2 regions of the Eubacterium ramulus genome follow, and region 2 is predicted to be linked to the other one. Evidence: predicted binding sites of a transcription regulator. Region 2 holds the regulator's gene; the other holds the start of a gene.
What was found. Region 2 encodes Rex, which represses fermentation and respiration genes when NADH is low (regulators of the CRP and FNR family bind a similar motif). Its sites were predicted from a motif close to ATTGTTAANNNNTTAACAAT; they were not measured.
Positions count from the first base shown of each region.

Region 1: a site for Rex is predicted at 933-952, ahead of ACIRUQ_RS06840 (NAD(P)H-dependent oxidoreductase subunit E). Genes of this name have one in related genera too.

Region 1 is NZ_CP173382.1:1,450,578-1,453,998, reverse strand. Features, by position in the region: gene ACIRUQ_RS06855 ([Fe-Fe] hydrogenase large subunit C-terminal domain-containing protein) at 1-57, opposite strand, end outside; gene ACIRUQ_RS06850 (anti-sigma regulatory factor) at 60-488, opposite strand; gene ACIRUQ_RS06845 (DRTGG domain-containing protein) at 481-837, opposite strand; gene ACIRUQ_RS06840 (NAD(P)H-dependent oxidoreductase subunit E) at 1,160-1,600, shown strand; gene ACIRUQ_RS06835 (ATP-binding protein) at 1,600-2,163, shown strand; gene ACIRUQ_RS06830 (ferredoxin) at 2,181-2,555, shown strand; gene nuoF (NADH-quinone oxidoreductase subunit NuoF) at 2,571-3,421, shown strand, end outside.
Region 2 is NZ_CP173382.1:1,692,677-1,696,097, forward strand. Features, by position in the region: gene ACIRUQ_RS08135 (bifunctional ADP-dependent NAD(P)H-hydrate dehydratase/NAD(P)H-hydrate epimerase) at 1-1,295, opposite strand, end outside; gene ACIRUQ_RS08140 (redox-sensing transcriptional repressor Rex) at 1,390-2,025, opposite strand; gene ACIRUQ_RS08145 (ABC-F family ATP-binding cassette domain-containing protein) at 2,113-3,421, opposite strand, start outside.

The DNA.
Region 1 (3,421 bases), 240 kb from region 2:
GATACATCCGGTACATTTGTCACTGTCCAGATAAACTGAGTGAAAAAATTTATTCATGATCAGATCGTCCTTATATAGATAGTCATGGTGACGGTAGTCCCGACACCAATGGAAGTGTCGATATGCATTTCATCGGAAGAACGCTTCATGTTTGGAAGTCCCATACCGGCTCCGAAACCAAGATTCAGGACCTCTTCACCGGCGGTGGAATATCCCTCCTGCATAGCAAGCGGCACATCAGGGATTCCGGGACCGTGATCCGTCAGCACCATGACAACTTTATCCGGAAAGATATCTACGTCGATGATACCACCGTTTGCATGGATTACCATATTGATTTCTCCTTCATACATGGCAATGGCACAGCGGCGGATGATATCTGCATCCAGGTTCATTAGTTTTAGTGTCTGCTTTAAAGCACTGCTTGCTTCACCGGCCAGGGTGAAATCATCACCATCCACGGTGTATTGATAATGTATACTAGGCATCGTTTCGGCTTCCTCCCCGTAGTCCTGCATGATATAAAATGCCGCAGGCATCAAACATAGTGTGTTCCGTGGTCAGAACAGTTATGCCGAGATTTTCAGCCATCTGCAGCATCTCCGGCTGAGGTTGTTTGCCCCGTACAAAGACCAGACAGACAATATCAAGCATCTCAGCGGTGCGGATGACCTGCAGGTTATTCAGACCGGTCAGTAATAATGCATCTTTTTTGATAAATGCCAGAACATCACTCATCATGTCAGATCCACAGACACTTTCAATGGTGTGCTCAAGGTCCGGCGTGTCAGACAGAGAAGTGGCTTCCAGCAGCGAAATGATTTGTGCGATCGTCATAGCAGCCTCCAAAATTTCTGATTTTGTACTTTTTTAAATGCACAATATTTTTGAATTAGTATAGCATGTAATTTGTTATATTTCAACAAAAAAGACTTGTTATTTTTATAACATACTTGCACATGTATTGCAGTTTGAACAATTATGTGATAAAAAGTATATAAATTATACAAACCTAACCAGAAAAAATTGTTGATTATTGTGAAAACAGATGGTAGTATAAAAGACAGATGTATTAAAAAAAGTACATTGGATATTAGGAGGGATAATTTTGGAAAAAACAAAATCTGTTCCGTTTAACGGAACACAGGAACAGGAAGCGATGCTGCATGCAGTCATCGACGAACTGCGCGAAGATAAAGGCTGTTTGATGCCGATCATGCAGAAGGCGCAGGAAATCTACGGCTATCTTCCATATGAAGTTCAGAAAATGATCTCAGATGAACTGGATGTGCCAATGGAAAAAATCTACGGAGTAGCAACCTTTTACTCCCAGTTCAATTTATATCCGAAAGGACAGTACAAAATTTCTGTATGTCTCGGAACAGCCTGCTATGTAAAGGGCTCAGGTGATATCTATAACAAGCTTATGGACATTCTCGGAATTGCCGGTGGTCAGTGTACTGCTGATGGAAAATTCTCTCTGGATGCCTGTCGTTGTATCGGTGCCTGTGGTCTTGCGCCGGTTATGATGATCAATGATGATGTGTATGGTCGTCTGACTCCGGATGAGCTGGATGGTATTCTGGCAAAATACATGTAATGTTACCGGAAATATCATTAAATATTCTGGATATCTCACAAAATTCCATATCCGCAAAAGCGACACAAATTAAAATCATGGTTTGGGTAAATACGTTTAAACAGCAGATAAAGGTTCAGATCAAGGACAACGGAACAGGAATGGATGCAGAGACAGTGAAGCGGGTGACAGATCCTTTTTATACTACAAGGACTACCCGGAAAGTCGGACTCGGAATTCCGTTTTTTAAACAGGAAGCAGAATGTACCGGCGGCTCATTTTCCATATCATCCGTGTTGGGTCAAGGGACGGATATTCAGGCGATATTTTGTACCGATCATATTGACTGTATGCCGCTTGGAAATCTTAATGAGACCGTTTATTCACTGATCGTGATGCATCCGGATATTGAATTTTATTATGGCTACCAGGTGAATGAGGCAGAGTTTCATCTGGATACGAAGGAAATGCGGGAAATGCTTGGGGATATCCCTTTGGATACACCGGAAATTTCTTCCTTCATCAGAGATTATCTGGAAGAAAATGAATCGGATATTAATAGAATGCAGAATTACCCCGGGTAATTCGAAGGAGGGATCATATGAAATCATTAGAAGAATTGAAAGCCATTCGGGATAAAATGAAAGGGCAGATCGGAATGCGTTCTGAACATGCAGATAATACACGTGTTGTTGTCGGCATGGCTACCTGTGGAATCGCAAGCGGTGCGCGTCCGGTTTTAAATCTGCTCGTAAAAGAAGTAGAAGATAGAAAATTGGAGCATGTGACAGTCACCCAGACCGGTTGTATCGGATTATGTCAGTATGAGCCGATCGTAGAAGTATATGAACCGGGCAAAGAAAAAGTAACGTATGTGAAAGTAAACGAAGAAAAAGCAAAAGAAATTTTGGAACAGCATCTTGTAAGAGGTCAGGTGTTGGATAAATATTTACTTCACGTAGATGAGAATATGTAATGGGGGTGTGACTAAATGTATCGTTCACATGTATTAGTCTGTGGAGGAACCGGATGTACTTCTTCCGGAAGTCAGCAGATTATTCAGACTTTAAAAGAGGAATTAAAGAAAAATAGATTACAAAATGAAGTAGCGGTTGTTAAAACAGGATGCCATGGTCTGTGTGCAGAAGGACCGGTTATGATTGTTTATCCGGAGGCAGTGTTTTATTCCAAAGTACGTCCGGAGGATGTTGAGGAGATTGTTTCCGAGCATTTATTAAAAGGTCGTATCGTGGAACGTCTCGTATACCATGAGGCTCAGGCGCCGGAAGGAATCAAATCCTTAAATGAGACAACTTTCTATAAAAAACAGCACAGAATCGCATTGAGAAACTGTGGTGTCATCAATCCGGAAAGCATTGATGAATATATTGGAACCGGCGGCTATGAAGCACTTGGAAAAGTTCTGACAGAGATGACTCCGGATGAAGTTATCCAGACAATTTTAGACAGTGGTTTAAGAGGACGTGGTGGTGCAGGATTCCCGACTGGTCTGAAATGGAGATTTGCTTCCGGAAACCGTGGAAATGTGCAGAAATATGTCTGTTGTAATGCCGATGAGGGAGATCCGGGTGCATTTATGGATCGTTCTGTTCTGGAAGGTGATCCACATGTTGTACTTGAGGCTATGGCTATTGCGGGCTATGCTATCGGTGCAGATCAGGGTTACATTTATGTGCGTGCAGAGTATCCGATCGCGGTAGAACGTCTGCAGATTGCGATTAACCAGGCAAGAGAATACGGACTGCTTGGCAAAAATATTTTTGAGAGTGGATTTGATTTTGACATCGAACTTCGTCTCGGTGCGGGTGCGTTTGTCTGTGG
Region 2 (3,421 bases):
GCCATACCGTGATTGCCGCTGACATTAATATAACTTTGTCCATCCGGCTGTGCTGTGATCGTTCTTGCATCTTTTAAAACTACAGTAATCTGATGCTCCATTGCAAACTCCTGTGCTGTCTGTACCAGCCGGTCCCTGATTTCAGTGATTGGCCGGCCGGTCAGTCTCGCCATCTCGCCCAGATGCGGTGTGATCACCAGAGGAGACTGTACCAGTTTCCACCAGTCCGGATGCTTTGAGAGAAGATTCAGGGCATCCGCATCACACAGACAAGGAACCTGTATCCGTTTTAACAATTCATACAACATGCGTTCCGACAAATCCGACTGACTGATTCCGGGACCTGCCACTACAGCATCTGCCCAGTGCAATTGTGTTTCTACAAATTTTACCACATCTGTCCCGTTATTGTAAACTGCCAGAACTGCCTCCGGCACCTGTTCCTGCAAAATTATCCGGTTTTCTTCCACCGTTGCCACCCTTACCAGACCACAGCCCATGCGATAAGCTGCTTTTGCCGCAAAAACAGCTGCTCCTGCCATCTGCTTCGATCCCGCCAAAATCAATAATTTTCCGTAGCTTCCCTTATTCGAACGGTTCACACGCCGCGGCAATCGTTTCAGATCCGATGTCTCCAGCACCTTCAGTTCCGGTTTGATCTCATACAAACTCTGCTCATCGATGCCAATATCTGCCACTTTCAGCTCACCAGTATATTCTGCTCCCGGATACAACAGCTGACCGGCTTTGATAAATCCAAAGGTCACCGTCAGATCTGCTACAAACGCTGTTCCCATAACAGCACCGGTATCAGCAGAAATGCCGGATGCGATATCCACTGCCACTTTATATCCATCCTGTTCCGTCATTTTCTGAAGAATTTCTGCATATTTTCCCGTTACCTCACGGCTGAGCCCGATGCCAAACAAAGCATCTACGATCACGTCCACGATGTCTTTTGGATACTCATCAGAAATTTCCACTCCATACTGTTCTGCAATAAACATCTGCCGTTTTGTTTCCTCCGTCGCTTTTTCCCGGTTTCCGGCAAAATAAATTGTCACATTGTATCCCTTCAGATAAAGCAACCGTGCAACCGCCACGCCATCTCCTCCGTTGTTCCCGGACCCGCATACTACCAGCACTTTTGTCGCCGGATTTGGATAACGCTTTACAATCTCCTGCATCGTTGCCAGGGCAGCCCGCTCCATCAGAACTGCTGAGAGCATTCCCCGTCGCCGCATCGTATTTTCATCACACTGCTTCATTTCACGACTGTTCAAAATATATTTCATGACAGTTCCTTCCCTTCTATAACAAAACGCAATTTCCTATCATCATATGCTAAAAGCGCCCTGTCCTTACAACAAAGCGCTTTTTATTCCCTACCTATTTATCATCCTGCCTGCGAACAATGTTATAAGACAGCTGCATTAAACTGTCCGATAAATGAACATTTTCTACAACGACATCATCTGGAAGTTCCAAATCCAGATGTGCAAAATTCCAGATCGCATGGATGCCAAGTTCTACCAGCTTTTCCGCTGCCTGTTCTGCTTTTTCCTTCGGAAGTGTCAGAACTGCAATATCCACACGCTGTGTCTTTAAAAACTCCGGAAGTTCATCCATCATATGTATCTCAATTCCACGTACTGACAATCCAGCCAATGCCGGATTTACATCAAATAATCCTGTGATCACAAATCCACGTTTTTCAAATTTTACATAATTTGCCAGTGCCTGTCCCATATTACCGGCTCCGACAACAATAATATTATGCTGTCTGTCAAGACCAAGAATCTTACCGATTTCCTCATACAGATACTGTACATTATAACCATATCCTTGCTGACCAAATCCGCCAAAATTATTCAGATCCTGCCGAATCTGTGATGCTGTAACTTTCATGCGGACACTGAGTTCATTGGATGAAATCCGTTCGACTCCATCATCCAATAATTCTCCCAGATATCGATAATATCGAGGCATGCGCCGTATGACAGCCTGTGAAATTTCCTTCTGCATTGTTTCTATACTCCTTCAACCATCTGCAACGTTCTGCAGTTATCTATGGTTATTATATACAGTTCATTTCTTTTTGTCAATTTTTTATCAATCCGATGCAAGTGCTTCCCACTCTTCATACAGACCATCCAGTTTTTCCTGGACTTCCACCTGCTCACTGTGCAGTTTTCCTAGTTTGGCTGAATTAGTAGCCACCGCCGGATCCTGGAACTGTTCCTCCAGCTCCGACAGTTTTTCCTCCAGAGATTCAATTTCTTCCTCAATCTTTTTCACACGGTTCTGGATTTTGCGCTTTTTGGCCTGCTCTTCTTTCTGAGACTGCCAGTCTGTTTTCCCCTCAGAAACATCTTCTTTCACAACTTCCACCGTCTCACCGGTATTCAGATAGGCCCGTTCATTTGTTTCTTTTTTCTCCAGATAATAATCATAATTGCCAATGTAATTGACAATCTTCTGCTCTGTCAGATTCAGAATCCGGGTCGCTGTCCGGTTAATAAAATAACGGTCATGAGATACAAACAACACCGTTCCCTCATAACGGTTCAGAGCCGATTCCAGAATCTCTTTGGAAGCGATATCCAGATGATTCGTAGGCTCATCCAAAATCAGGAAGTTTGCCTCAGAGAGCATCAGTTTTGCCAGTGACAGACGACCGCGCTCACCACCACTTAAATCACTGACCCTTTTAAACACATCGTCCTCGGTAAATAAAAATGCAGCAAGAATATTTCGAATCCTGGTCTGGGTCAGTTTTGGATAATCGTCCGCAATCTCCTCCATCAATGTCTTCTCCATATGAAGAACCTGCTGCTCCTGGTCGTAATATCCGATTTTCACATTCGTTCCCAGTGTGAATGAACCTGCATCTGCATCCACTTTTTCATTTAATATTTTTAAAATCGTTGTTTTTCCGGTTCCGTTCTGACCGATGAGAGCCACCCGTTCGCCACGCTTGATTTCAAAAGAAATGTCCTGAAACAGTTTCTTTTGATCATAAGCTTTGGACAGACCTTCCACCCGCAGTACATCGTTTCCGCTAATAACAGAAGGAGTCAGTGTCATATGCATCTCAGATTTTTCTTCCTGCGGTTTTTCTAGTACATCTATTTTTGCCAGCTGTTTTTCACGACTCTCCGCACGCTTTATCGATTTTTCACGATTGAAAGATTTCAATTTTTCGATAACTGCTTCCTGATGTTTGATTTCCCGCTGCTGATTGTAATAGGCACGCAGTGCTTCCTCCCGGGCAAATGCTGCTTTCTTCGCATACTCCGTATAATTGCCGTCAAAAACCGCAGATTTATGCATACTGATCTCCACTACTTTTGTGACAATCCGATCCAGAAAATACCGGTCATGGGCAACAATCACAACAGCACCTTTGTAATTCATCAGA